One region of the Mesorhizobium sp. ESP7-2 genome, then DNA from elsewhere that is predicted to be linked to it. Evidence: riboswitches for the same ligand, from Rfam matches in the RefSeq annotation. Region 1 holds a riboswitch; the other holds the start of a gene.
What was found. Region 1 has a riboswitch for thiamine pyrophosphate ahead of LB543_RS10235 (YkoF family thiamine/hydroxymethylpyrimidine-binding protein). Riboswitches for the same ligand answer to the same signal wherever they lie in the genome.

Region 1 (19,730 bases):
GCGGTGGCGCCGGGATAGTTGATGGTCGGCACCGTGCGGGCGACCGTCTCGCGCACCACGTCCATGTGGTAGGCATGATAGGTCTGGCGCACCAGCGGATCGGAAAAATCCGAAAGCCGGAACGGATCGAGATAGCCGCCGGGGTTGGCGCTCATCCAGGCATAGATGCGGGCCGAACCCAGCCATTGCAGAAGGAGATAGGCAACCTCCTGGTTCTTCGACTGCGACGAGACCATGCCGGTCAGCGAGAACCAGAGCACCGAGCGGCTGATCAGCTTGCCGTCGATCTCGCGGCCGGGCGGCAGCATCGAGCCGATCTTGCCGGTGACCTTGGAGTCATTGTTGCCGGCATTGTCGAGGAATTTCGGCAGGTTGGAAAAGGCGCAGGTCATCGCCGCGCCGCCCTTGGCGAAATTGCCGTACTGCTCCGGCCAACCCCACGAGATCGCATCCGGCGAATGATGGGCAAGCGATTCGACATATTCGTTGGTGGCCGCGATGCCGTGTTCGGAATTGATCAGCGGCTTGCCGTCATCGCCGAACAGGAACTGGTTGGGCGAGGCCATCGAGACATAGCGCTGGTACCAGTTGGTGTAGCCCCAGCCCTGGTTGCGCAGATCGGTGGAGCCGAACAGGCCCTTTTCCGGGCGTTGGAAAAAGGCAGCGATATCGCCGTGCTGCTTCCAGGTTTTCGGCGGCGCCAGATCGTAGCCGTATTTGTCCTTGAAGGCCTTCTTCTCGGCTTCGTCGCCGAACAGGTCGGCGCGGTAGACCCAGGTCTGGAAATCGCCGTCCAGCGACACGCCATAGTTCGAGCCGCGATATTTGTTGAGCAGCGACACACCCTTGGCACCGTCGACATAGCCTGTCTTGGGATCGTCCCATTCGGGCTTGTACTGGGCGACGAAATCGTCGAGCTTGGCGATGCCGCCGGTCTCGGCGAGATCGCCAAGGCGGTTCCACTCGGTCGAATAGATGTCGTAGGCCCCACCCTTGGTGGAGATGTCCTGCATCGTCTTGGTGAATTCCTGACCGTTCGGCAGGCCGACGATCTCGATCGGGATCCCGGTTTCCTTCTCCCAGAGCTCCTTGATCGACGGCGCGCCGGCCGGGAAAGGCTGGGTGAGCTGGCCGATCGAGCCGTCCGACAGGCCAAGCACGATCTTGGCCGGCGCCTTGCCGGCACCCTTCAGCGCCTTGGCGGCCTCGACGGCGCGGCCTTCCGGCGTGTCGGGACCGTATTGATAACGCTCGGCGCCGTCGAAGCCGGTCGGCCCGCCGATCATGCCGGGCGCCAGTGCGTCGGCTGCATAAGCACGGCCGGGACGAATGAATTGTGGCGCGATACCTGTAGCGGCTACGAACACCGCTGCCTTTCCTCCGGACGCCAGCAACCGGCGCCGCGAGATGCGGATCAGATCAGACATTGGAATTCCTCCCTCAGGCCCAATGTTTCCTCCACGAGCCCATGAGGGATATTGACGGCAGGACCGGAAGGCTGTCAACATCATAAATAATCAAAATACATCACAACATCGCAGAGAGGCGGAGAAATGCGTCATTCCGGGGTTCATACACCTCTCCAGATGCCTCGATTTGATGGGAAATATCTCTTCCCGTCTCGTCGCGAACATGCCGGGCGACTTGATTTAGCCTGGCGGCTTGCGCATCGGCCAAGGCCGGATACATCATTTCCCATCAGAATCGCGGATAGCGAGGCGTTGGCACCATCAGGCCGGCAGCCGTCATTGCGTGATCTTGATGCATTGAGGAGATGAAAGACCGTGCGTTCCACCCTGACTGACATAGCCCGGGAAGCCGGCGTCTCCGCCGCCACCGTCGACCGCGTGCTCAACAATCGTCCCGGCGTGCGGGCGCGCACGCGCGAGATCGTGCTCGAAATGGCGCAGCGCCTCGGCTACATCGCCGAGAGCCCAAACGGAGCGCCGGCTAGGCCCCTGCCCGGCGAGATCATCCGGCTCGACTTCGCGCTACCGGCGGGCACGAATTCCTTCATCAAGATGCTGCATCGCCACATCGAGGCGCAGGCCCTGGCACGCCCCGATCTCGACGTCCACATCGCCACCATAGAGGGCTTCAATCCCGACCGGCTCGCCCGCCTGCTGCAGGATCTGCGTGGCCAGACGCAAGGCGTCGGCGTCATCGCGCTCGACCATCCGACCGTGCGTGAAGCGATCCGCTCGCTGTCGGCCAACGACGTCAAGGTGGTGACCATCGCTTCCGACATCCTGCATGTGCCCAGGGTCGCCTATATCGGCATCGACAACCGCGCCGCCGGGCGGCTGGCCGGCTATCTGCTCAACCGTTTCATGGGTTCTGGACGCCCCGGCAAGGTGGCGCTCTTCGCCGGCTCGCTTTCCTACCGCGGCCACGAGGAACGCGAGATGGGCTTCCGGCACATATTGACCGAGGAATCACCCAATCTCGAGATTGTCGAGATGCGCGAGATGCTCGACGACCGCGAAAAGGCCTATTCGGAGGCCTCGGCTCTTCTGGAACGGCACCCGGACCTTGCCGCGATCTACAATGTCGGCGCCGGCAACACCGGCATAGCGCGTGCGCTCAAGGAGCGCGGCCGTGCCCAGTCCATGGTTTTCCTCGGCCACGAGGCGACCGACGGCACCAAGGAGCTGCTGCTCGACGGCACGCTCGACGCGGTCATCGACCAGAACCCGCGCGTCGAGGCCCGCGAGGCGCTCAACATCCTGACCCATGCCGTACGGGGGCTGCCCTACGAATTGCACCAGCCAAGGCTGCAGGTGATCTTCAAGGAGAACATCCCGGAGATTTGAAGCAATCTTCAGATCCTGCGGACGATCGCCCGACCATCCTCGCGAATGCCTATCGCAAGGCGTTCGCCGGAGACGAGACCTGCTATGTCGCATACGACCAGCGGCATGCTGATTCCGTAGAGAAATTCGGCAACGATAGCGCCGACGGCAAGGATCGGGTCCGGCCGCTCCAAGAGAATGCCCGCCGGCGCGGTGCCGCTGCGGATCGCCTCCGCCAAGACCGAGGATGAGGACGACGAGCCGCGCCCGCTCGGCATGACAAGGATCCTGCCGGCCACATTCTGCCCAAGGCCTGGATGCGAATGATCTGTTATGCCACCTGTCTCGGCGTCGATGCCGCCCCAGAAGCTGAGCGGCTGCGAAAACACCAAGGCCTGCCCTTCGGCGGCGCCGGCCTGTTGGAAAGTGCCCAGCCTTTCAGCCGCGTCCGTTTCAATCCGCTGCGTCATGACGCACTCCGCACGACGTGCCCGATCGCGGCGGACCGGATGCAGTCCCTCATATCGGCGAAGGCGACGGTCACGCCGATATTGCCCGGCGCGTAATGCGCCCATTTGCCGGAATTGGTCATCACCACGCCGTCGAGGCGTTCCAGGATCGAGGTGACATAGGTGCAGGTGTCGGCAACCGCGATCAGGCCGAGTGCTTCCATGCCGTCGAGCGCACCCTCCTCCTGCAGCCGCATCAGCGTCGCGCGCCCGGTGTTGACGTAGATCGGGATCCCCTTGCCTGGCGCTGCCTCTCGCAGCAGCGGCAACAGGCGCATCCACTCCTCATGCGAGAAATGCGGCGTACCCAGTGAGACGGCCGAGAGCGGCGCGCCATCGGGCACTCCAGACAGCCTGGAAAGCGCATGATCAATGTCGGCGCGACTGATGCGAAACGTCTCCTCAGGGGCGTGACCGTGGAACGCCTCTGCAAGCGTCCCCGCCTCGGGCGTGATGCCAGCCGCATGGAACAATGCCACCGCGCCTGTCGTTGCCGCCGCCGCGCCCAGCGCCTTAAGCTGGTCCTCGTCACGCGGTTCCGGCAGGCCCGCGATCACCGGAACACGATCGCCACAGGCTTGCCCAATGATCAGTCCGACGCCGACGAACAGACTGTCGCTCGGCTCTGAACCTGCGATGTCCAGTTCGAACAGGATGCGGCCGCGCCGGTTCTCGCTGAGATGCAAGCCCCAGGCCGGTGCGCGCCCGGTCATGGCGCAGCACAGATCGATGAAATCGCCATAGCGGTTGGTGCGCGCGCCGATCACCGAATTGGCGAAAACGATGGCATTGGATTCGCCCCAGGCGATCTGCTGGCCTAATTCAGGCCGGAAGCGTGTCTGATAAGGCGCGCAGGTGAAGGTCGCCTGGCAGCCAAGCTCCAGATGCGCCTTCATCAACCGCCGCGCCGGCACTTCTTCAGCCACCGGCATCTTGACCATGCCGGGATGGATGAGGTCGAACGAGCCGACATTGAGCGTCGTCGGCACACGTACACGGCCACCGCCCTCGACCAGTCTCTCTACGAAATCGAGCCCTGCCTTGCCGTGATAGAGGCAGCCATCGATATGGGCACCGGTGATGTCGAGCAGGCTGCCCGCGCCGATCGCGTTGGAGAAGGCGACGAGGATTTTCATGGCGGCGGCGGCGGCCGGCCCGTGGTCGCCCTGTAACATCGACTGGTCGTCAGCAGTCAATTCCAGCGTCATCAGTGTGCTCCGGACTTGTGGCCGGATATGCTGTTCCTCATCGCCTGCTGTCTGGCAAGAGCCGAAGCAAGGATCAACCCGCCGTGATCAGCACCGTGCTCTCCGGCGACCACCGCAGCACCACATCCTGCCCCTCCGCTAGCCTGTCAGCGCCGGTGTTCTGCACAATGACCTTCAGCGTCTGTCCGGCGCGTTCGACGAAATAGGTGCTGTTGTTGCCGGCGAAGATGCGCTTCGACACCTGCCCCTTGAGCATGTTGGCGTTGGCGGTATCCATGACTCCGGCATCGGTACCAATGCGGATGCGCTCGGGCCGCACGGCGCAGCTTGCCTTAGCGCCGGCGGCAAGCGTTTCGCCTGCCCCCGCTGCGATCGCCGTGCCATCCGCCAGGCGGATGCCATTGCCGGTCGCATCACCGCGAAAGATGTTCGCGTCGCCGAGGAAGGTGGCGGCGAACTCGCTCTTTGGCCGGTCATAGATCTCTTCCGGCGGCCCCTCCTGCACGAGCCTGCCGTCGCGCAATATGCCGATGCGGTCGCTCATCGTCAGCGCTTCTTCCTGGTCGTGGGTGACGAAGATGGTGGTGATGCCGATCTCGCGCTGGATGCGCTTCAATTCGATCTGCATGTCGACGCGCAGCGCCTTGTCGAGCGCGCCGAGCGGCTCATCCAACAAAAGCACGCGCGGCTTGGTGACGATGGCGCGGGCGAGTGCCACGCGCTGGCGCTGGCCGCCGGAGAGCTGGTGCGGACGCCGCCCGCCGAGCTTGCCCAACTGCACGAGGTCGAGCGCACTCTGGACCTCCGTGGCGATCACCGCCTTGCCCTCGCCGCGCACCGACAGGCCGAAGGCGACATTGTCAGCGACGCTCATATTGGGAAACAGCGCATAGTTCTGGAACACCATGCCGATGCGCCGCTTCTCCACTGGCACCCGCTCGACACTCTCGCCGCCGATGGCAATGCGGCCACTGTCGGGAAAGTCGAAGCCGGCGATTTGCCGCAACAGCGTGGTCTTGCCGCTGCCCGACGGCCCAAGCAGCGCATAGAAGCCGCCATCGGCGAAATCGATGGAGACATCGTCCAGCGCCTTGTGCGCGCCAAAGCTGCGCGAGACGTTCGATACCTGCACTCCGGCCATTATTTCTCTCCGCCGAATTTGAAGAACCGCGCCGTCAGCAGCATCAGCGCCATCGACACGACGATGATGATGGTCGAGACCGCATTGATCTCGGGCGTGAAACCCTTGCGGATCGCGGCGTAGATTTCGACCGGCAACGTCGTCTGGCCCGGCGTCGCCAGGAAATAGGAGACGACGAACTGGTCGAACGACACGGCAAAGGCAAACAGCCCGCCGGCAATGACGCCAGGCATGATCCAGGGCAGCGTCACGCGGTTGGTCACCTGCCACTGGTTGGCACCGAGCGAACGCGCCGCCTCTTCCAGCTCCGGCGCGAAAGTCTGCAGCCGGGCCGAGACGACGACGATGACATAGGGCAACGCCAGCGCGACATGGCCGAGCAGGATGGCGAACAGGCCGCGCCCGATGCCGACGCCGAAGAAGAAGATCAGCATCGCCGTGCCGGTGATCAGCCACGGAATGGCGATCGGCGGAAACAGCAGGGCCTGCAAAAATTTCTTACCGCGAAACTCGTAACGAAAGAGCGCCAGCGACGCCGCCGACCCGAGCACGGTCGCAATAACAGTGGTGATGATGGCGATCTCGATGCTGTTCCAGGTCGCCGCGATCAGCTGGTCGTTCTGCCACAGCGAGGCGTACCACTCGGTCGTCCATTCGAAGGGCAATTGGTAGAAGGGCGAGACGTTGAATGACATCAGCGCCATGATGATGATTGGCAAATAGAGGAAGGCGAGCAGCAGCCCGACATAGAGGCGACCCAGCCATTCCAGGATGCGTGTCGTCGCCATCATGCCGCCCTCCGCAGCACGGGCGAAGCGACCCCCAGGATGACCAGCACGACGGCGAGCAGGATGAAGGACAGTGCCGCGCCGAGCGGCCAGTTGAATACGGCGACGAACTGGTCCTCGATGATCGTCCCGTAGAAGGTGCCGGTGCGGCCGCCGAGAATGCGCGGCTCCATGAACGAGCCGACCACCGGGACAAAGATGAGCGCCGCGCCCGCCACCAGTCCCGGCAGCGACAGCGGAATGATCACTCGCTTCAGCACCTGCAGCCGAGAAGCGCCGAGCGAGCGCCCGGCCTCGATCAGCGAGTCGTCGATGGCCTGCAGCGTTAGATAGCAGGTCAGCACCATGTAGGGCACGTAGGAGTGCACCAGCCCGATGATGACGGCCGGATAGGAATACATCAGGTCAATGTTGATCTTGAACGGCAGCACCGCGTTGAGCGCGGTGTCGAGAATGCCGCCTTCACGCAGCACCATCGCCCAGGAGAAGATGCGTACCAGCCCGTTCGACCAGAACGGCAGGATGACCAGCAGGAAGATCGCCTCGCGGCTGCGGCCCTTCAGCACCTTGGCCAGCACATAGGCAGCAGGATAGCCGATGACCACGCACCAGAGCGTCACCTCCAGGCCTAGCCGGAGCGAAGCGAGCAGCAGCGTCAGATAGAGGCTTTGCGAAAAGAAGGCCGCATAATTGCCAAGCGTGAAGGCCCATGGCTTTCCCGTCAGCGGCAGGTCGGTCATGAAGGAGAAGAAGACCATGGCCGAGAGCGGCAGGAAGATCGCCACCGTCAGCCAAAGATAGGCCGGCGCCAGCAGCGGCAGCGCCGATCTCAGCCCGCTGCGCGACGCGACCGCACCTGCCATGATACCCACCTCCCCAGGATTGAAGAACCAGCCGGCGCGAACCGCCGGCTGGTCCCGAAGCTCGTTACTTCACGTCGACCTTGAGCTGCTGCCAGAGCGCCAGATAAGCCTTGCGTTGCGCGTCGGTGATCGGCGCCTGGAACTGGATGCGCTTGGCAACCTCGGGATCGCCCATGACCTTGCGGTTGAAGGCATCCTCGGGAAGCGCGTCCACCGCCTTGGTGTTGGCTGACACCGGCGCGCCGACCTTGGTCACCCATTCGACGTAGAATTTCGGGTCGATCATGTAGTTGATGAAAGCCTCCGCACCGGCAACGTTCTTGGAGCCGACGGGAATGGAGAAGGCGTCGAGCCAGGCAACGGCGCCCTGCTGAGGGATGACCAGCGAGACCGGCAGCTTGAAATGCGTCTTGGCGCGGTCGGCCGAACCGCTCCAATAGGTGCCGATGTCGATCTGGTTGGAAGCAACCATCTGGTTCCAGTCGTTCTCCGAGCTCCAGAAGGTCTTGATCTGCGGCATCAGCGAGGTGAGTTTGGTCTTCACCGCCTCCATATCCTTGATGTCGTTGATGTTCTGACCGGTGGCGATAGCGCCGAACTGGACCGCCTCGACGGCGTCGTCGCGGATGACGACACGGCCTTTATGCGCCGGATTCCACATCTCGGCGATCGAAGTCGGCGGTTTGTCGAAGGATTTTTCGTTGATGGCAAGCGCTGTCAACCCCCACACCCACGGCACGCCATAGACCTTGCCGTCATGGTCGAGCATCGGCGAACTCGCCTTGTCCTTGCTGATATCGGCATAGTTCGGCAGCTTGGAGACATCGATCGGCTGGATCAGCTTTTCCGCCATCGCCTGGTCGTTGAAGGCGGCATTGATCATGACGACGTCATAGAGGCCGGGATTGGTCCGGATCTTGGTCAGCATTTCCTGTTCGGAATTGAAGAAGTCGTTGACGACCTTGTTACCGGTCGCCTTCTCGAAAGCAGCGATGGCCCACGGCTCGTCCGCGCCGTAGCCTTTCCAGTTGAGCACATGCACCTCGTCGGCCTTGGCGGCGAAAGCGAGTGCGGAGGTGAAGACGGCGGTCGCCGTCAAGAGAGCAGTCAAGTCGGGCATGCGCATGGTTCGTTCCTCTCTGTGTTTGCCCGCTTCCGGGGCTTGTCAGGCTGTCTGATGGGCCTTCCGTGTCTGGCCTGGCGCGCCGGTCGAAGCGGCCTGGCTCAGGAAAGTCTGGATTTCCTCGTCGGCCGGTGCCGATGAGCCGCCGTGGCGTGTCACCGAAATGGCCGCCGCCGCGTTGGCATAGGCCGCGGCATCGAAGGGAGGCACGCCACGCGCCAACGCGCTGACGAAGGCGCCGATATGCGTATCGCCGGCGCCATTGGTATCGACGGCCGCCACCTTGAAGCCGGCTATGGTCCGTGCAGTGCCGTCGGCCAGCCGGACGAGGCATCCGCCTGCGCCAGCTCGGATGACCACGCCATCGGCCTTCGCGCAATGATCCGTCAGAAGCCGCGAGGCGAGAGCCTCGGCGTCGCCGGCGCCGGCAATCTCGGCCGCCTCCGTCGTGTTGCAGCTCAGCCAGGTCGTGCGGGCAAGCACACGATCGAGAATGGCACGTGGGATGTCCGCAATAACCGGCGTCGGATCGAAGACGAAGGGAACAGCTGCCGGCAACGCCTCGATCCATCCGGTCAGCGCATCGCGGCTCCCAGGATAGCTCAGCGTGTAGCCTGACGTGAACACCCAGTCGTCAGACCCGATCGCCACCGGCGCCATCAGATCGAGGCTGAGAGCGCTCTCGGCGCCTGGCCACGAGACGAAGGTGCGTTCGGCATCGCTCGATATCATGACGACGCAATTGCCGCTGTCCATCAGAGGCGACGGCGGCGTCAGCGTCTCGATGCCCTCCGCGGCGAAGGCGGCACGCAGGAAGTCGCCATTCGGACCGCTGCCGAGCTGGCCGCCAAACACCACCTTCATACCGGTGCGGGCCGCTGCGGCCATCATGTTGAAGCCGCCGCCGGCGACCTGCGCATAGCTCGACGCCGTCTTCTCGCTGCCGGGCGCCGGCAAGGCGTCGATGCGGTAGACATAGTCTACCACCGCGCTGCCGATATGGACGAGACGCCCGCTCATCATGCCGCATCCTTGCCGGAACCGGCGTTGCCGACGCGACCGTTCGACATCCGCGCCGCGACAAGATCGGTGGCCAGCGCCCGAACCTGCGCCATGTCGATGCCCTTGAGATCGGCGATCCGATCCTGCGGCAGATACGAAAAGCCGGTGCAGGCGCCGGCCATACCGGCCGCGATGGCGCCGATCGTGTCGGTGTCGCCGCCAAGATTGGCGCTGATGATTGCCGCCTGCCATGGATCGCCGTCGGCGACTTGCAGCACGGCGAAGGCAGCCGGCACCGATTCCTGGCTGGCGACGCCGGTGCCAACCAGATCGACAATCAACCGGGTCGCGTCCCTCTTCACCTTGCCGCGCACCAGATCCTGCGCCCAGGCGATGCGCGCGGCTATGTCGCCACCGGTCACCCAATGGCCTAGCGTCGCGGCTCGCCGCGCCGCCGCGACCGCGCTGTCGGAGGCCGCGCGCCAGTCGCCACCGGCGACGCCGCGGCTGACAGCGGCCGCGACGGCGGCGGCCGACGCAATCGCGATCGACGTGTTATGCGTCGCCCGGCAGGTCTCGGCCACCTTGGCGACGAACGCATCGAGCGGCTCCAGCGACATCATGATGCCGACCGGCGCGATACGCATGGCCGCGCCATTGGTGTCGCCGCTACGCCCCGCCTCTTCCGCCGGCACGCCATTGTTGATGGCATCGATGGCGCGCTTGGTCGATGGCCCCAGGAGATCGTAGCTGCCGCGCGCCTTGACCTCACGCTCCCAGTCGAGCAGCGCGTTGACCCAACGCGCATGGTCGAAGCGATCGCCGGATTCAATGAGGATGCGGCCAAGCAGCAATGCCTGTTCGGTATCGTCGGTGATGCTGCCGGCCAGCAGCCCCTTCGACACCGGATGGTCGGCGAAAGGCGTCACGAAATCCTCGACATGGCCGTAGAGTTCGGCAATACGGACCGGCGACAGAAGCTGCGTCGGCATGCCGAGTGCGTCGCCCAGCGCGCCGCCGACAAGCGCACCCATTGCGCGATTCATCTCAAACTCGTTGTCCGACATCGCTCAGAATCTCATATGCAGCGCGAAATGCGCGGGGTTGAGCAGGCTGGTGACATATTCGATCGGCCGCTCGTCGGCCGCACGCGTCAGCCGGCGGCCGCGCAAGAACGGCGTGCCTTGCGGACAGCCGAGGATGGCGGCGTCATCGGCATTCAGCTTCTCGATGTCGACCCACTCCTCGCCATGGTCCGGTACCAGCCCCGCCCCGCGCAGCGTCTGGTGCAGCGACCCCTCGCGCAGGCCACGCAGCGGCACGTCCTCCAGTTCGGGCGACAGCGGCAGGCGGCTGCGTTCGATGGAGATGGCGTGACCGTCACTGGCATTGGTGCGCACCCGGTCGACGGCGATGAAGAACGGGCTTTCGACGTCCAGCAAGGTCGCCAGTTCGGCGTCCTCGATGACCTCCAGCCGCAGCGTCCGGGTTTCGGCATTGGCGCCCGCATTGGCCAGCGCTCGCGACCAGCCGATGGCGTCATCGACCGGCTTGCCATCAAAAGTGACGAAGGAGCCGATACCGCCCTTGGTGGTGATCAGCCCGCGACTGGACAGCTCCTCGAGACCCTTGCGGACGGTATTCCGGCTGACGGAGAAGCGCTGGACGAGCTCGTTCTCGCTCTGCAGCCTGTCACCGAAACCAAGAACGCCGGAGCGTATCTCGTGCTCGAGAACGGTCGCGATCTGCTCGGGCTTGCCCGTGCCGGGAGACAGTTGAACCGCGCGCCGCTTCATATACCTACCTGTTCAGTGAACCTGTATAATCCTGTTCAATATCTTGCTATGTGAACTCTGTCAACGATCGGCGCCCACGGACGCTTCACCGCAAGTCGCCCCGCGTCCGCCCGGCGGCGACCCGGCACTTCGAGGCAATCGCTTTGCTAAAAAGAAAGCCCGCTCCGGGGACACCGGGGCGGGCCTTGGAGGAGAATGAAGGGGTGGGACCCTCTCCTCTTGTTTCCACGGGGGGTGTGGACCGCAATCACCATACGCGAGTCCCGCGGAATGCCGGATCACAAGGCGGCTTGCTTGCATCACAATTCGGTGCCCGGCGACGTGAGCGTGGTCACGCGATTGCGATTGCCGCCGTGATCGAACTGCTAAATGCGTCCCAGAACCACAAGGATGATGACGATGAGCAACACAAGTCCGAGACCGCCACCACCATAATAACCGGTTCCATAGAACGGGCCGCCGCCGAGACCGCTGAAGCCGCCTAGCAGCGCGAGGATTAGAATAATGATAAGTATCGTTCCAAGACCCATGGCCTTCCCTGCTCCTGAATGCGCGCTCTCGCGCGGGTTCAACATCGCGCCATTTCGGATGTTGCAAAGGTATGAACGTTTTAGGGAGGCTGGCGTTCCGCCGGACCATCGCGGCTACGGAACGCTCAGGGCGCAACGCGGAAAGCCGCCTGGACGGCGGGCTTTCCGACCGGCCGGAGGCCAGGAGAGTGCGGTCAAAGCCCCACGGCTGGTTCCGCGGCCTGCCTGAGCCTCAGCGGCGTGAAATTTGCGGGAATCTCGCTATTGTCTGCATGCAATCCTGTCCGGATTCCCGTTGACCAACCTCAAACCGCGTCAGTCCGATCCGTTGGCCTATCCCAGAAAAATTGGATTGGCGGCAGTGCCTTGGCGATCTTGCTCTCAGAAGACCCGGTAGCACAACCTGTAGCGCACGCGTTCCATGTAGGCGCGATACTCCGGCACGGCGGCCAACAGCGCCTCCTCGCGCAAGATGCGGTAAAGCTGGAGATAGGTGATCACCGCATAGACCGCGAGATTGTGGAAGGAAAAGGCCGACAGGAGGTAGAGCACATGGCCGGCGAGGTAGCCGGCATAGATCGGATGCCGCACCAGCCGATAGGCACCGCCCGTCATCACACCGCGATTGGCGGGCAGGATCGCAAAAGAGCGCCCCAGCGAGATCTTGCCCCAGATAACGAACAACAGTGCGATGACCTGTAACGGCGCGGCGACGTAAAGGGGGACGAGTGCGATGCCTGGTTGGAGGCTGATCAACGCAACGCCAAAACTGGCCGTCACCGAAACGATGACCGTAAGCGGATTCCAGTCACGCGTCACCGGACGCCGCGACAGAAGCAGCCAGGTGAAGGTGAGTATCTCGGAAATCGCCACCAGCGCGGCATTGAGTCGAGTCGGATCCTCGACAAGCTGATAGACGCCGCGATAGACGAACAGCCCCGCGCACAGCAGCGCACAGGCGCGAAAGAAGCCTTCGCGCAGGTCGAGCAGAATCTCGTGCTTGCGCGCCGCGGACAAAAGCCTGTTGTCGGCCGCACGCGAAAGTGTGTCACTTTTTGACATGAGCAAGGCAAGCATCCCGATGATCCCTCGGGGCGACCTTCGCACGCAACCATTGCCGGGCCGTTAACCGAGACGATCGGATCGGCATCAAACCGGATCGAAGGTGAAGGCCGTACCCGCGGTTTGTCGGGCTGCGACCTAGCCACATCCTCGCGTCCAGCGTGGGACGATACGACCTTTCTCCGCGTCGGTGCCTATCTGAGGTACCCGTTGCTGAAATATCCCGCGAAATCCGGACGTTGCGCGACAATCTTGCCATCGGCGTCGTGCAGGATGCCGGCGGCGAAGAGATAGGAGCCGATCGCTTCCATCTTGGCCGGATTCATGATGCCGATGGCACCGTCTTGTCCGCGCAGATAGTGCCCCTCGATCAGTGTCTTCAACGAGGCATGGATCAACGCCGGATTGGTCAGGGCGTCCTTGTTGGCCGCGATCAGCAGCGTGGCGGCTTCCTCTGGATGATCGACCGCCAACTGATAGCCGCGCCGCGTTGCCTGGATGAAGGACGACGCCAGTTCTGGGTTTGCCTTGAGATACGCTTCGCTCGAAGAGATGAGCGTCGTGTGCTCGTCGGGGACGCCATAGTCGGCGTAGACGAAGCTGCGCTGCTTGACCCCTTTGAGTTCGGCTTCGACGCCCTCCCAAGTCGATACTTCGAGCGTGAAGTCGACCGAACCGTTGGCCAGCGCCTCGTAGGCGGAAGTGCCGAGCGTCACCGTCTCGAAACCGCCCTTGCCGCCATCGTGGCGGATGATGGTCGAGATCAGCGCGTTCTCCCAGGCACTGCCGAAACCGCCATAGGTTAGGCCATCCAGATCCTTCGGGCTTTTGATCGCACTGCGCGCCGCATTGAACACCAGCCGACCTGTTTCGGACTGCACCACGGCATAGACGGCCTTCAAGTCGGCGCCGGCGGTCTTCTGGGTGAACAGGCTAATGGTGCCATTGATGCCGAAATCGGCGACGCGGTTGGCAACAAGCGTGCCGGCGCCGGTGTCGCTGTAAGGCACAATATCGACCTCCAGACCGGCCTCGCGATAAAACCCCTTGTCGCGCGCGACGAACAGCCCGATGTGGTTGGTGTTGACCGTCCAGTCGAGGGCGACGGTCACCTTCCGCGTTGCCGCGAAGGAGCGGCTCGACCCGGTGATCAGCGGTACGCTGCCGGCAAGTGTGAGCAGCAGAGCTTGCCTGCGCGTCAAGTCAGTCATGATCATGTCCTTTGGATGGCTGGAGGTTGAGCAAAATATCGAGGATCTCGGCCTCGAGTGCCCCGGCCTGCCGTGTGGCAGCGCTGGTTGGATCGCGCGGGCGCGGCAGTGGCACCTTGATCTCGCGCACGACACGGGCCGGCCGCGCGGACAGCACATAGATGCGGTCGGATAGGAACACGGCTTCGCGTACATCATGGGTGATCAGCAACGCCGTCCAGCGATGATGCCGCCACATCTGTTCGAGCCAGCGCTGCATGGCCGCGCGGGTCAGTGCATCGAGCGCGCCGAACGGCTCGTCGAGCAGCAACATGTCGCGTTCCTGCACCACGGTACGCAGCAGCGCCGCGCGCTGGCGCATGCCGCCCGAAAGCTGCGTAGGGAAATGCCGCTCGAAGCCGGCAAGCCCGAACTCGGCAAACAGCGGCGCGACCCGCATCCGCGCCGCCTTGCGGCTGACGCCTTGCACCTCGAGCCCGAGGGTCGTGTTGTCGAGAATGCGCCGCCACGGCATCAGCGCGTCGCGCTGCGGCATGAAGGCGAAATGCCTGCCGTGATCGTCGAGCGGCGCACCGTTGAAGAACATCTCACCCTCGCCCTGCTCGGCGCCGGTCAGAAGCTGGAACAGCGTCGATTTGCCGGCGCCCGAAGGCCCAAGGATCGAGACGAATTCGCCGGCATCCACGCGCAGCGAAATGTCGGCGAGCACTTCGAGCCCGCCAAAGGCCTTGCGCATATGCCGCAATTCGAGCCGGCTCATGGTTGCGGGCCTTTTCCGGCGGCTCGTTCCCAGGGCATGGCAAGTCGCTGCAGCAGCACCGTCAGCCCGAACAGGACGAGAGTGAGCGCTGCGCTGACGCCGACGGCGGCGAGCACCAGGTCTGGGCGGAAATTGTTCTTGGCGTTGAGCATGTAGATGCCCAGCCCTTTGGCCGCGCCGGCATATTCGGCGAAGATGGCGCCGACGACGGCATAGGTGATGGAAATCCTGAGGCCAGCGAAGAAATAAGGCAGCGCCGAAGGCAACCGTGCCAGCATGAAGACCCGCCAGCGCCCTGCTCCCATGGCGCGCAGCATCTGCCCGATCTCGACCTCGGTAGCCTCGTAGCCCTGCACCAGGGCCACCAGCATCGGGAAGAAGGTGACCAGCGCCACCAGCATGATCTTGGGCATCAGCCCGAAACCGAACCACAGCACCACCAATGGCGCGATGGCGACCAGCGGCAAGGTCTGGCTGACGATGAACACGGGAAACAGCGCGCGCCGCAAAGGCTGGAAGAAGTCGACCAGCATCGATAGCGCGAAGGCGGTACTGAGCGAACAGGCAAAACCGATCAGCGTGGCGCGGATGGTGGGAACGGCGTTGTCGAGCAGCGCGTCACGATTGAGCACCGCCTGTTCGAAGACGCGCGAGGGCGGCGGCAGAACCGTCGGCTTGATGCCGGAATGGTTTGCGTAGAGTTCCCACGCCACGAACACCAGACCGATCGATATCACGGCCGGCGCTGCCTGGGCGAAGAAGCCCGCGAGGTGACGCGGGTTGAATGACGATGAAGCCACGAGAGGATGACCTTGACGGCGCTCGCGCGTCGGCGCGAGCGGTTCAGACGGCAGTGGGACTGTTGGCCGAAACCGTGACGTCGAGGGTTACGTGACCTGCGCCTGGCCCGAAGCGGCAGAAGGCTTCATCGAGCGCCGAGAAGATCGCTCCGGCATCGCCGCGCAACTTGGTGCAGAAATTCTTGGAGCGATCGTAGACGCCGGACTGCTTCAGGAAATCGATGCAGCCATAAATCTCGTCCATGTGGTCGTCCGTGCCCATCACATAGAGCGAGAACTGCGCCGCCGCTGGCTGGCCGGTGGCGGGCGCACCGCGCACGGCGGCAATGGCGGCTTGCTTGCGCGGGCCGAGTGGCCCGGCAGGTCCGCCGAACGTGTCGGAGCGGCAGATCGGATCGTCCGGCTCACCTGGGCAGCCACGCGAAATGGTGGCCGACAGCACGCAATGCTTGCCGCTGCCGGACGCAGCCACGAAAAGGTCGCGCAGCGCCGGGAACAACACCTCGGGGGGGCCGACCAGCAGGGTCGAGATATCGTCGGTCTCGATCCTGAGCCTGTCGCGATACGGATCGAGCGCGCCGAGCGCGCCCAGGATGACGCCGACAAAATCGTCGGCCATGGGATATAGGGAAACCTGTGCGCCTGAAAACATCGCCCGCCTCGCTCCGCTGGTATTACCCAGATCAGCTTCTAGGGTCTGTGGGCTTGCCGCCCCCGTCTCAGCCCCGACCGTACGGAGCACCCCTGTGGATGGCGGCGTTAAAGCACCATTCGATCGGTTGGGAAAGCTATTTTTTCAGCAAGCTGCGACAAAAGCATTGCGCCAGCGTGGCGGCAATCGGGTGCCCGTCGGCTCGGAAATCTGTCTGGAACCTCGCCAGACGCAATCGCAGGAAAAGTGCGAAGCGGTTTTCCTGCCGGAATGCGTCAAAACAAAAAGATAGAGCGGTCAGTTGCTTCCGTGAAGCCTGTGAACCGCTCCGGCGACGAATTCACAGAATGGAGACAAGCCATGCTCACGAAAATCCTCGCGGCTTCGGCCTTCACCATTGCCCTTGCAACATCCGCCATGGCGCAAAGCAATAGCGCGGCCGGCGCGGATGGGTCGGGCGGCAGCGGCAAGTCGGTCACCGTAGACCCAAGTACCCCGGCTTCGCCCAATACAATCGATCCGGGCGCAACCAACAGCATAACCATCATGCCGGGAGACATGAATTCCAACGCGGATCAGAATTGCCCGACCAATCCGCAGGGCGCGCAGACGGATGCCAATGGCAACGCGACTGCGCCGACCGTGAACGACAAGAACTGCGGTAAGTAGTTTCGCGGCATGGAAAGCGCGGACGCAAGTTCCGCGCTTTCCATGCGCATTGGTTTTAGTATCCGTCACGACCGGCCGGCGGCTCGCGCCGATTCGAACTGTCAACCACCGGACGACGTTGACAGCCGCGATTGATATGGTCTTGCGGCAATCGGTGGGCGCTTATACCTGCCAACTGCCAAAAAAACTCATGAAACTGCCTTTTCGCGGACCGGCAGCTTCCAGCCTGGCCTGACGAAATGGCAGGTGTAGCCATTGGGATATCTCTCCAGATAATCCTGGTGCTCCGGCTCGGCCTCCCAGAACGCACCGGCCGGCGCGAGTTCGGTGACGACCTTGCCGGGCCACAGGCCGGAGGCATCGACATCGGCGATGGTGTCCTCCGCCACGCGCTTCTGCTCCTCGCTGGTGTAGTAGATGGCCGAGCGATAGCTCATGCCGACATCGTTGCCCTGGCGGTTGCGCGTCGTCGGATCGTGGATCTGGAAGAAGAATTCCAGAAGCTGGCGGAAGCTGATTTTCGCCGGATCGAACGTGATCTCGATGGCTTCGGCATGCGTGCCATGATTGCGATAGGTGGCATTCGGCACGTCGCCGCCGCTGTAGCCGACACGCGTGGCGAGGACGCCCGGGAAGCGCCGGATCAGATCCTGCATACCCCAGAAGCAGCCACCGGCAAGCACTGCACGTTCGCTCGAAGTCGCCATGTAACGTCTCCTCAAAGGCAATCCCGGGAAAAGTGTAACGGCTCTCCGTCGGGCATTGCGCGACAACAAATTCGGATAACCCCATAAATGGGCATTGTCGCCTGCTTCGTCCAGAGCGGCCATTCGGTTGCACCCGTGAAAGACACCTCAAAGGGAATGGGGTTGCATGACGCCGCTCAGATGCGCGGATGCCGGGTCCGGCTGCTGGCGGCAACCGGCAGATACCGCGGACCAGGCGGAATGGCGGCAAAACTGATCGCCACCGGCGGCGCCGCGCGCGACCAGTTGAAAAGAACGGTCTTGACCGGGATGTTGCCCAACCATGCCCGCAGCCGTGACGGCACGCCAGGACCCCGCCAAATCATCAGCACGCCATGGTCGCGCAACCGCTGCCTCGAGATCCAGGGTGCGAACCGCATATCGAGATCGGTGAAGATCGACGGCTTGTCATAGGCATTGAGGCCCGCCAGCATGGCGAGATTGGTGTCGCCACCGACGATGTCGAGCCGGCCAGGCGCCGCCGCGTGCCAGATTGCCTCTGCCTCGTCCGAGATCGGCTGCGCCGGCCAGCAGACGGCGTCCATGCGTCCCCGCACATTGCAGTTCGTCCAGCGGATGGCCGCATAGGCGCCCGACATGGTGACGATGCAGATGAACGCGCAGACCGCCAGCCTTCGCATCTCAAGGGCACTGAGCCGGTGGCCGAGGAGGGCGAGCACCACCACGCCGACAAGATTGTACATCGGCGCGCCCCAGGCTTCGCCGGCGCCGGTGAACAATGAGGCGACCATGATCAGCGTCGCCGGGCCAAGCCCCATCCACGTGAGATAGACCAGCGTACCGCGCTCGACGGGCTCTTGCGGAGCAGGCGTGCGCCGCAGCAGCCCTGATATCGCCAGCACTAGGAGGAAGCCGCAGAACCCGGCCAGTTGGACACCGACATAGTAGAGGCGCGCACGGTGTTCGCTCACCCAGGCGTCGCGGTCGGCGAAATAGGTTAGCGGCAGGAAATCCATGCGGTAGAGTGCGACGGCCAGCGGCGCGGCGACCGCGAGAAAAACGGCCAGGCCAAGCCATGGCCAGGGTGTCGCCAGCCGGCTCCGCGCGCGCGGCTCGTAGAGCAGCCAGAGGCCGCCGAAGGCAAGCAGCAGGCCGGTGGAGAACTTGGCGTAGAGCCCGATGCCCGACACCAGTCCGAGCGCCAGCCACCAGCCTGGCCCACCGCCGCGGCCGGTGCGCCACAACAGCCAGCAGATCGCGGCCCAGAACGGCATCTGCGCATAGTCGTGATTGAATTGCGGGGTTGGCCAGCCGAAGAAATAGATCGATGGCATCAAAAGCACGGCAGCCAGCGCGCGGCGTTGTCCGAGCATGTCGCGGGCCAGCAGATAGACCAGGACGAAAGTGGCCGAGATCGTCAGTTGGGAGAGCAGATATTGCGGCCAGCGGAACGATCCGGTCAGAAGATGGCTGGTCTCGAGCAGCCAGCCGGGGAGCTGCGGATGCTTGTAGGTCAAAAGCACCCACTCGCGGCCCCACATGAAACCTTCCACGACATCGCCGGGCGGCGCGGGATCGATGAGTGCTGGCACCACCGTCCAGCACAGGATCTGCATCAGGCACAAAAGCGCCAGCAGATACCAGGGGTGCCGAAGCAGGGCGGACCAGACCGACGACGAATCCAGCCCAACGGCAGGCAGCCCTGCCGGCACCCAACGATCGATGGAGTCGTCAATTCCCGCCATGCGGCGCTTAGACCACATCGCCTGGTTTGCCGAACAGCCCCAACATCAAAGCTTACCAAAAAGTATACTTGCAGGTCATTGCAGGGCCAAGATTGAGCGGGAATTTCGGCCTCTCACTGCCCTTACTGGGCAGAACAGCCCGCACACTGATTCCACTTGAACATCCCGGATACTCGATGCGTCACCAGCATGCCGTCATCCACCACCGCGCGCTCGACTTCTGGCTGGCGCGCGCGGCGGTCCTCGTCATCATCTGCCTGCAGCTTCTGGTGATCAACGATCTTTCGTTCGGCCCCCGCTGGCTGGCGCCTACGCTGGAGGCAGCCCTGCTCGTACCCCTGTCCGTGGCCACCGCCTGGACGCAGGCCGCCA
Region 2 (10,241 bases), on a different contig from region 1:
CCGACAGCACCGAACTCATCGCCAGATAGAGGATCGCCGCCTCGACATAGAGGATGAGTGGCTCATAGGTGGTGGCGACAATACGCTGCGCCGCCTGGAACATCTCCGGCACGGTGATGGCGGCGGCCAGCGACGTGTCCTTGACCAGCGAGATGAAGGTGTTGGAGAGCGGCGGCACCGCCACCCGGCCGGCTTGCGGCAGGATGGTGCGCCGCATCGCCTGGCTCCAGGTCATGCCGATCGAATAGGCGGCCTCCCACTGGCCTTTCGGCACCGAGCCGATCGCCGCGCGGATGATTTCCGACGTGTAGGCGCCGATGTTGAGCGTGAAGCCGATCAGCGCCGCGGTAAAGGCATCGAGCAGGATGCCGACCGACGGCAGGCCATAGAAGATCAGGAACAGCTGCACTAGGAGAGGCGTGCCGCGGAAGATCCAGACATAGAAGCGCACGAGCGCCACAAGCGGCTTCGGCCCGAACAGCCGGCCGAGCGCCGCGCCCAGCCCCACCGTCAGGCCGAGCACGAAGGAAAGCAGCGTCAGCGGCACGGTGAAGATCAACGCTGCCCACAGCAGCGAGGGCAGCGACTCCAGCATCAGTTGCAGCCAGTACGGCACGAAATATCCTCCGGAATGGACGGGCAGCGTCATCGAAGCGCGAATGCGTCAGCCATATCACGACAAAAGCGGCGAGCCGTCAAAGACGGCTCGCCGCTGGATGGGCTGCAGGGCGGCTACCCGCCCCGCTTTATGATTACTTCGAGACGTCCTGGCCGAAATAGGTGTCGGCGATCTTCTGGTAGGTGCCGTCGGCCTTGATGTCGGCAAGGGCCTTGTTGATGGCCGCGACCAGCTCCGGATCGCCCTTGCGCACGATGACGCCGGAGTAATCGGCATTCTCTTCCTGGGCGGCGATCTTCACATTGGCGTCGGGCTTGTGCTTCTTGAAGTCGAGGAACGACAGGCTGTCATTGATGGTGGCGTCGGCGCGGCCGGTCAAAAGCAGCTGGATCGACTGGTCGAAGCCATCCGTGCCGACCAGTTCGGCGCCATTCGATTCGGCCAGCTTGCCGAAATTGGAGGTCAGCGACTGCGCCGCCTTCTTGCCCTTGAGATCTGCGAAGGTCTTGATGTCGGTGTTGTCGCCGCGCACGATCAGCACCGCCTTGGAGGCGATGTAGGGATCGGAGAAAGCGTACTTGGCCTTGCGGGCATCGGTGATGCCGACTTCGTTGATGACGGCATCATATCGCTTGACGTCGAGGCCGGCGATCAGGCCGTCCCACTTGCCCTCGAGGAACTCCGCCTTGACGCCGAGCTTTTCGGCGATCGCCTTGGCGATTTCGACGTCGAAGCCGACGAGCGCTCCGGATGCATCATGATAGGTGAAGGGAGCGTAAGTGCCTTCCGTGCCGACCTTGATGACGCCAGCCTGCTTGATCTGGTCGAGATTGGCGCCGGCATGGCCCGATGTGACCGCCAGGGCCTGCAGCGTTCCGGCGATAATGAGCGACTTGAGCCATTTCATTTTTCTGTGATCCCGTCCTTGGCCTGATGTCAGGCATGTTGTGAGGGCTGGAAAATGACAGATGCGGATCGAAAAAATAAGGAACGAAATTTCAAAAAGGCTCAGTTCTGAAAATCAAATACTCCAAAAGAAATTTCTTTGCAGCATCGGAAGTCCGGGCAGCCGTGCCGAAATTGCCCGGACGTCATCGCTCGCTTGCCTGCTCCAGCGGAACCTTTCCCGCGCATGGCAGTTTTGGCTGTTCTAGGGCACGACGCCGTCATTTCAAGCCGGTTCTTGCCAGTTTGTCATTCGCACGCCTGAGCCAAGGAGCGCCTTATGATGGAAGACACGGCAGGTCGGGTCATGGTCCGCGCGGCAATGAGGGCGCCTTACCTTGAGCGCGACGAGGAGCATCGGCTTGCACTGCTCTGGAAACAGGACAACGATCAGAATGCGTTGCACAGCATCACCGTTGCCCATATGCGGCTGGTCATTTCCATGGCCTCGAAATTCCGTCACTACGGCCTGCCTCTCGGCGACCTGATCCAGGAAGGCCATGTCGGTCTGCTCGAGGCCGCGGCTCGCTTCGAGCCCGAGCGCGAGGTGCGGTTTTCGACCTATGCGACGTGGTGGATTCGCGCTTCGATGCAGGACTACATCCTGCGCAACTGGTCGATCGTGCGCGGCGGCACTAGTTCGGCGCAAAAGGCCCTGTTTTTCAATCTGAGGCGGTTGCGCGCCCGTCTCGCGAACGGCGCCGAACCACTCTCCAACACAACCCTCTACCGCGAGGTGTCGGTTGCGCTCGGCGTTTCCGAAGCTGATGTGGCGTTGATGGATTCGCGCCTGTCGGCGCCCGATTCCTCGCTCAACGTGCCGCTTGCCGACGATGCGGGTGCGACCGAGCGGATGGACTTCCTGGTCTCGGACGATCCCTTGCCCGACGAGATTGTCGGCGACAAGATCGATATCGCGCGCCGCGCGCTCTGGCTGAAGGAGGCGCTTCAAGCGCTCAACGCCCGCGAACTCCGCATCATCGAGGAACGCCGGCTTACCGACGAGGGCGCCACGCTCGAGGCACTCGGCGAGACGCTCGGCATTTCCAAGGAACGCGTCCGCCAGATCGAAGCCCGCGCCCTGGAAAAGCTCAAGGTCGCGCTGGTGAAGCAGAACCCGGAATTCATGGCGACTGCCGCCTGATCTCGCGCAACGGCGCTTACTTGTCGGTGACGATCTTGACCTTGTCGCCGGCCGAAACCGCGGCCCCCGGCGACAGCGCGTTGAGCACGCGGAACAGGTCGAGCTTGCGGTCGACGCCCACCATCTGCGCGGCAAGCGAACCCATGGTCTGTCCTGGCTGCACCGTAAGCACACGGATATGCAGTGGCTTCAGGGCCGCTTTTTCGGCGGGACTGAGGATGTGGAAAGAGCCACTGACCGAGCGCGCCACCGTTTCCAGCGACGCGCTGGCCGAGGGGGCCGCGGTCAGCAGTCGGTAGACCTGGCCGCCGGCACGGATCACCGCGATGTCGAACTGCCAGCCTTCGGCGCCGGCATGCGCGGTCGCGGCCTCATTGCCGTTGATGGTTTCCTGCTTGACGGTGCTGTCGTCGAGGCCGGCCACCCAGCCGCTTCTGATATAGTCGGTCAAGGCGCGGTTCTTGTCGATCGAAACGCCGTCGAAGCGGATCGCTATGTCGCCCGGACCCGTTGCCGTCACCGCTGCCGCCGAATTGTCGATGATGAAACCGTCCGGCACCGTGAACGACACGCCGAGACCCGGATGCAGGAAGGTTTCGCCGCGCACATAGCCCTCTTCCGGCGTGTCGCCATAAAGCAGGCCGTCTATGCCGGCGAGGAAGGAATCGCGATCGCGCGTGCCGAAACCGGGCGCGCCGAATTGGCGGGCGTGGCGCTGTGCCAGATCGATGCGTTGCGGCGTGCTGGGATGCGTGGCCAGGAAGTCGAGGCTGGCGTCCGTGGCACCGCTGATCGAACGGAAATCGGTGTAGGCCGACATCGACTGCAGGAAGCGGCCGGCGGCATAGGGATCGTAGCCGGCTTCGCCGATCGACTTGATGCCAATGGCGTCAGCCTCCAGTTCCTGGTTGCGCGAGAACTGCGCCAGCCTGAGCTTGCCGCGGATCAGTGCTGCCTTGGCGGTCGGGCTGTCGCCGAGCACATCGGAAACGACCTTGGTCGCAAGGCCTTCCTCGGCCTCCAGCTGCTGGCGTTGCAGGCCGTGATTGGCGGTGACGTGTCCCATTTCATGCGCGATGACGGCGGCGAGCTCGGACGAATCATTGGCCAGCGCCAACAGGCCGCGCGTGATGTAGAGATAGCCGCCCGGCAGTGCGAAAGCGTTGACGTTGGGCGAATTGAGGATGGTGATGCGATAGGTCTGGGTCGGGTTAGCCGACACCACGGTCAGATTGCCGACCACCTTGGCGACCATGCGCTCGAGCTTGGGATCGGAATACTCGCCACCATAGGTCGCCAGGATACGCGGATGCTGCGCCTTGGCGAGTTCGGCAAGCTTGTTGTTGGCGGCGACATTGTCCACCGTGATCGGCTTGTCGGATGGCTGGAAGCCGGATTCCTGGACTTCCGGAGGCGTAAACATCTGGCAGCTTGCCAGCGCCACGGCAAAGCCGGCGAGCGCGAGAAAGCGCGCCAGCGGATTCATTCGTAGCCTGTCAGCGCCGATCGCCAGAATGGCTTCCTTTCAGGTCCTTGCGCATGGCCAACGGACCGTGTCATGCGCAAAACAAACTGCTACAGCGTCGGTCGCGCGCTCGGGGCGGGCAGCAGATGCTGTAGGCAAATCACGGCCTGTGCCGGACCGGTATCGAGCGGACCTAGCCACACTACTCCAGTCATGGCAAGCAAGCGCCACATCGCCTCGGGCCGGTTTGAGCGTAAATTATGTCCGCTTCCGGGCAATATCTCGTGATAAGGCATCCCCGGCAGCCGCACCGATGTAGCGCCGGAACGCCTCCGGACCAGCCCCTGCAAAGAAATCGTCGGAGGTGCCTGTGGCGGCGACGGCGCCATTGTCCAGAAACACCACCTTCTGGCCGATCCGGCGGGCATCCTGCGGCTGGTGCGTGACGAACAGCACCGTCATGCCACGCTCGGCATGGAGGCTGGCAACCAGGTCGAGCATGTCGTCGCGCAACGCGGGTCCGAGCGAGGCGAAGGGTTCGTCGAGCAACAGCACCGGGCGGTCACGCACCAGCACGCGAGCCAGGGCGACGCGCTGGCGCTCACCGCCCGAAAGTTCACGCGGCAGCCGCTTCTCCTTGCCGGCAAGGCCGGTGCGCCCAAGCGCCTCCGCGATATCGGCGTGGTCGGCATCGGTCAGTCGCAACGATGGCGAACGGCCGAGCCCGACATTCTGCTCGACGGAAAGATGCGCGAAAAGATTGTTCTCCTGGAACACCATCGACACCGGCCGCACGGCCGGCGGCTCGCCGCCGACATCGGCCCCGCCGATCAGCAGGCGCCCGGATCTCGGCGTCTCGAACCCGGCCACCAGATTGAGCAGCGTCGACTTTCCCGAACCGCTCGGCCCCATGATGGCGGTGATTTGCGCAGCCGTGAACTCGACATCGAAGGCGAACAATGCCTCGCCATAACTGAACGAGACCTTGTCCAGCCGCACCGTAACCCCCTTGCCGTCAGCAGCCCTGTCAAACATCGCGGGCCATCCCCTTTCCCAGCCGGTCCGCTGCCAGCACCAGTGCCAGGCAGACAAGGCCGAGTAGCAGTGCCAGGCCGGCGGCGTCCTGCGTGCGGTAGCTGCCCATGCGAGCCAGGAGAAGGTAGGGCAAGGTCTGAACGGAATCACTGCCGAACAGGGCGATGACGCCGAGATCGCCAAGCGACAGCGCCATGGCGAACGCAAAGGCGGTGGCGAGCGGCCGCCGCAGCGACGGCCAGTCGACCAGCCGCAGTCTTGCCCAGCCGGAAATGCCGAGCTGCGCGCAGAGCCGTTCGTGACGCTCGCTTGCCGCGTCATAGGCGGGACGGATGGCGCGCAACGCGAAAGGCATCGCCATGACGGCGTTGACGGTGACGACCATGAGCGGGGCGATGGCAAAGACATCGCCGACATGGCGCAACAGAAGGAACCAGCCGGCGCCGATGACGATCGGCGGCACGACCAGCACAAAGCCGGCGCCGGTATCGGTGGCATGTTCGAGCAGTGTCCTTGGGCCGGAGCGGCGGTTCAGCGCCAGCGCCCGGCGCGCCATGGTCAGGGCCAGCGAAAGCATCACCGAAAGCAGCGCCGACAGGAAAGCGAGCACGGCACTGGTCAGTGTCGCCTGCCGGACAGTGGCCTCGCCGGCCAGCCGGCCGAGATCGGCGCCCAATCCGGCCGCCACGGTCGCCGCCATCGGCCCGGCAACGAAGAGCGAAGCCAACACGATGAGGATAGCGTTCAGCGAGGCCTCGGTCCTGTTGACCGAGAGATAGCGGCGCGGCGCGACCGGCAGGTTGGTGTCGCCGACGACATTGGCGCCGAGCCGGGTCAGCGCCAGCACCACGATGAAGGTCAAGCCGATCTGCAGCAATGTCAGCGCGACAGCCCGCGCGGGATCGAAATCGAAGCGCAATGCCTGATAGATGCCGACCTCCAGCGTCGTCGCGGCCGGCCCGCCGCCAAGCGTCAGCACGATGGTGAAGGATGTGATGCAGAGCATGAAGACAAGTCCGGCGACGCCGGGCAAGGCGGCGCGCAGCGTCGGCCATTCGATCAGCCGGAATGCCGGCCGCGCTCCCATGCCGAGTTGGCTCGCCAGCCGCCACTGGTCCGAGGGAATGGTTTGCAGCGCCTCGAGGAGCAGGCGAGTGGCCAGCGGCAGGTTGAAGAAGACATGGGCAACGAGAATGCCGGACAGGCCATAGATGCCCGGCCAGTCCCGGCCGCCAACCCAGTTGAACAGGCCGGCGAAATAGCCGGCGCGGCCATACAGCGCCAGGACGCCGAGCGCCGCGACGATCGCCGGCAGCGCCAGCGGCACGGCGAAGAGCCGCAGGATGAAGGCGCGGCCTGGGAAACGTGGATGCCGCGACAGCGCCCGCGCCACGAACAGGGCAGGCCCGACCGAGAGCAGTGTCGACAGGGCCGCCTGCCAGAGCGTGAAGCGCACGACACGGAAGAGGTAAGGATCGAAGGCGGCCCAGGCGCCGGAAAAATCGTGGGCGCCTTCGATGATAAGGCCGGCAAAAGCGCCGCCGATCAGCAGTGTGGTTGCCGCGAGCGCGGTGATGCCGGCGGTGATGCGGGGATCAGATGCGCGTTGCACTGAGAACCAACGATCGACTTGGGAAACATTGTGTTCCTTGGCGCCCCCCTCGTGGGGGAGATGTCCGGCAGGACAGAGGGGGGCGCCGTAGAGCGGTCATCTCACGAGATTAGCCCACAAAACCTACTTGCTCATCACCGCCAGCCATTCGTCCACCCAGGCCTTGCGGTTGGCGGCGACCTCCTCGGGGCTGAACAGCAAGGTCTTGGTCGGCTTGACCAGTTTGTCGAAGGCGGGGTTGAGCGGCTTGTCGGTCTTGCCGGCCGGGAACATCCAATTGGTCTCCGGGATGGCGTCCTGGAATTTCGGCCCGGTCATGAAAGCCATGAACTTGGCCGCCAGCGGGTTCTTGGCCCCCGTGGTGGTGATGCCGGCAACCTCGATCTGCAGGTACTCGCCCTCTTCGAAGGATGCCGCCTGGTAGCGCTCGGTGTTTTCGGCGACCATGTGGTAGGCCGGCGAGGTGGTGTAGGACAGCACCATCGGCGCCTCGCCCTTGGTAAACAGGCCGTAGGCCTCGCTCCAGCCCGGCGTCACGGTCAGCACCTTGGCCTTGAGCTTGGCCCAGGCTTCCGGTGCCTTGTCGCCATAGACCGACTTCACCCACAACAGCAGGCCGAGGCCCGGCGTCGAAGTGCGCGGGTCCTCGATGACGATCTTGTCATTGGCACTGCCCTCGACCAGGTCCTTCAGGCTTTTCGGCGGCGTCTTGAGCTTCTCGGTATCATAGACGACGGCGAAATAGCCGTAGTCGAAGGGGACGAAAGTATCGTCGCTCCAGCCGCCCGGCACATTGACATCGCTCACCGTGCCATGAGGCGCGAACAGGCCCGACGCCTTGGCATCGGCGGTGAGATTGGTGTCGAGGCCAAGCACGATGTCGGCCTTGGTCGCTGCGCCTTCGAGCTTGACACGGTTGAGCAGCGCCACGCCGTCGGCGACCGAGACGAATTCGACATCGCAGCCACATTCGGCCTCGAATTCCTTCTTTACCACCGGGCCTGGACCCCAGTCGGCGGTGAAGCTCTCATAGGTATAAACGGTAAGCTTGTCCTTGGCCAAAGCCGGCCCTGACAGGGTCACTACCACGGCTGCGACGAGAGAATTTAAAAGCGTGCGCATCGGCGCCTCCTTCGTTTGCGTTGAAAGGAATTGAGGCGTCGGATTGTCCGAAACGTCTAATCCCTCCGCCGGTACAAACCGGATCAGGTTCAGCGGGTTGGCGAGACTACCTCTCAGCCGGCCCGCGAAAGTCGCGTCCGGCACCCCGTTAGAGCGTTTCGACACATAGGCCCGGCCGATGGGACGCGCAAGTGGGAGTTTGCCGCCTTCCGTTTCCCGTGCCGGGCTGGTAAGGGCGACAGGATATGAGCACATTCACCATCCTGCTTGGCGGCGATCTCATCCGCACGCCCCGGCTCGACCGCCAGGTCGAAGGCTCGCGCGTCATCGCCGCGGACGCCGGCATCGGCCATGCACCGATGCTGGGCCTTGTCCCGGAACTGTGGGTGGGTGATTTCGATTCCGTGCCGGCCGATCTGCCGGAAGTTCTCGCCGCCGTGCCCCGGCAAACCTTCCCGGCGGAAAAGGACAAGACCGACGGCGAACTGGCGATCGCGGCAGCGCTCGAGCGCGGGGCGACTCGTCTTGTGCTGGCGGGCGCCTTCGGCGGCAAGCGCGCCGACCACGCCTTCCTGCACTTGGCGCTTGGTCTGCGGCTGGCCGAAGCCGGAACGGATGTGCTTCTGACCAGCGGCGCCCAGGAAGCTGTCCCCTTGCTGCTCGGCAGGGCCGGCTTCGATTATGCCGACGGCACGCTGTTTTCGATACTCGGCTTTTCCGAACTCTCCGGCCTGACCGTAACCGGCGCCAAATGGCCGCTCGACAAGGTCGAGGTGGCTTTCGGTTCGTCGCTGACCATTTCCAACGAGGTCAAGGGCCGCCTCGACATCGCGCTGGGCCATGGCCGCGCACTGCTGCTCGCCCATCCCTATCCATTGCCCGAAAGCTGACATGGCCCCGCCTCTTCTCAATCTCGACGGGATAAGACTGACTTTTGGCGGCACGCCACTGCTCGACGGCGCCGCCTTGACCGCGTCGGCCGGCGACAAGATCGCGCTGGTCGGCCGCAACGGGTCCGGCAAGTCGACGCTGCTCAAGATCGCCGCCGGCCTGATCGAACCGCAGGATGGCGAGGTGTTCCGCCAGCCCTCGGCGACTGTGCGCTATCTGCCGCAGATGCCCGACATGGACGGCTTCGCCAATGTGCGGGCCTATGTCGAGGCCGGACTCGGGCCGGCCGACGATCCCTATCGCGCCAGCTATCTGATGGAGCATCTCGGCCTGTCGGGCGAGGAGCGGCCGGGCGACCTGTCCGGCGGCGAGGCCAGGCGCGCCGCGCTTGCCCGTGTCATGGCGCCCGAGCCCGACATCCTGCTTCTTGATGAGCCGACTAACCATCTCGATCTGTCGGTAATCGAATGGCTGGAAGAAGAGCTCGTCCGGACTTCCTCGGCGCTCATCGTGATCTCGCACGACCGCCGCTTCCTCGAACGCGTGTCGCGCGCCACTGTCTGGCTCGACCGTGGCCAGACCCGCAGGCTGGACAAGGGCTTTGGCCATTTCGAGGAATGGCGCGACCTGGTTCTGGAAGAGGAAGAGCGCGAACAGCACAAGCTCGGCCGCCAGATCGTGCGCGAGGAGCATTGGTTGCGCTATGGCGTGACGGCGCGGCGCAAGCGGAACATGCGACGCCTCGGCGAGCTGCAGACCATGCGCCAGCGCTTTCGCGGCCATCGCGGTGCCGAGGGCTCCGCGACCTTGGTGGCAAGCGACGCCGCCGAATCCGGCAAGCTGGTGATCGAAGCCAAGAACATCGAGAAGGGCTTTGGCGACCTCACCGTCGTCAAGGGATTCTCGACCCGTATCCAGCGCGGCGACCGCGTCGGCCTTGTCGGGCCGAACGGCGCCGGCAAGACGACGCTTCTGAAGATGCTGACCGGCGAGTTGGCGCCGGACGCCGGATCGGTACGGCTCGGCACCAATCTGGAAATCGCCACGCTCGACCAGAAGCGCGAGGCAGTCGATCCGCAGGAGACATTGGCACAGTATCTGACTGACGGGCGCGGCGAAAACCTCGTCATCAATGGCGAGCAGCGCCATGTCGTCTCCTACATGAAGGATTTTCTGTTCAAGCCGGAACAGGCACGCACGCCGGTGCGCGAATTGTCCGGCGGCGAGCGGGCGCGGCTGATCCTGGCGCGCGTGCTGGCGCGGCCGGCGAACCTGCTGGTGCTCGATGAGCCGACCAACGATCTCGATATGGAGACGCTGGAATTGCTGCAGGAACTGGTTGCCGGTTTTGCCGGCACCGTCATCCTGGTCAGCCACGACCGCGATTTCCTTGATCGTACGGTGACCA

Region 2: linked by a shared signal. The riboswitch ahead of thiB (thiamine ABC transporter substrate binding subunit) and the one ahead of LB543_RS10235 (YkoF family thiamine/hydroxymethylpyrimidine-binding protein) in region 1 are both predicted to bind thiamine pyrophosphate.

What each region holds. Positions count from the first base shown of each region.
Region 1 is NZ_JAIUGQ010000008.1:1,533-21,262, reverse strand. Features, by position in the region: gene LB543_RS10315 (extracellular solute-binding protein) at 1-1,427, opposite strand, end outside; gene LB543_RS10310 (LacI family DNA-binding transcriptional regulator) at 1,785-2,813, shown strand; gene LB543_RS10305 (aconitase X swivel domain-containing protein) at 2,822-3,262, opposite strand; gene LB543_RS10300 (aconitase X) at 3,259-4,509, opposite strand; gene LB543_RS10295 (ABC transporter ATP-binding protein) at 4,583-5,650, opposite strand; gene LB543_RS10290 (ABC transporter permease) at 5,650-6,438, opposite strand; gene LB543_RS10285 (ABC transporter permease) at 6,438-7,301, opposite strand; gene LB543_RS10280 (ABC transporter substrate-binding protein) at 7,366-8,427, opposite strand; gene LB543_RS10275 (PfkB family carbohydrate kinase) at 8,467-9,444, opposite strand; gene LB543_RS10270 (ADP-ribosylglycohydrolase family protein) at 9,444-10,472, opposite strand; gene LB543_RS10265 (GntR family transcriptional regulator) at 10,497-11,222, opposite strand; gene LB543_RS10260 (DUF3309 family protein) at 11,588-11,752, opposite strand; gene LB543_RS10255 (methyltransferase family protein) at 12,134-12,814, opposite strand; gene LB543_RS10250 (ABC transporter substrate-binding protein) at 13,009-14,025, opposite strand; gene LB543_RS10245 (ABC transporter ATP-binding protein) at 14,018-14,785, opposite strand; gene LB543_RS10240 (ABC transporter permease) at 14,782-15,585, opposite strand; gene LB543_RS10235 (YkoF family thiamine/hydroxymethylpyrimidine-binding protein) at 15,629-16,237, opposite strand; TPP riboswitch at 16,228-16,341, opposite strand; gene LB543_RS10230 (hypothetical protein) at 16,332-16,529, shown strand; gene LB543_RS10225 (hypothetical protein) at 16,547-16,906, shown strand; gene msrA (peptide-methionine (S)-S-oxide reductase MsrA) at 17,095-17,613, opposite strand; gene LB543_RS10215 (glycosyltransferase family 39 protein) at 17,790-19,358, opposite strand; gene LB543_RS10210 (hypothetical protein) at 19,535-19,730, shown strand, end outside.
Region 2 is NZ_JAIUGQ010000022.1:955-11,195, forward strand. Features, by position in the region: gene LB543_RS20225 (amino acid ABC transporter permease) at 1-616, opposite strand, end outside; gene LB543_RS20230 (amino acid ABC transporter substrate-binding protein) at 753-1,526, opposite strand; gene LB543_RS20235 (RNA polymerase factor sigma-32) at 1,845-2,708, shown strand; gene LB543_RS20240 (M48 family metalloprotease) at 2,725-4,194, opposite strand; gene thiQ (thiamine ABC transporter ATP-binding protein) at 4,432-5,208, opposite strand; gene thiP (thiamine/thiamine pyrophosphate ABC transporter permease) at 5,201-6,820, opposite strand; gene thiB (thiamine ABC transporter substrate binding subunit) at 6,944-7,942, opposite strand; TPP riboswitch at 7,986-8,100, opposite strand; gene LB543_RS20260 (thiamine diphosphokinase) at 8,188-8,832, shown strand; gene LB543_RS20265 (ABC-F family ATP-binding cassette domain-containing protein) at 8,834-10,241, shown strand, end outside.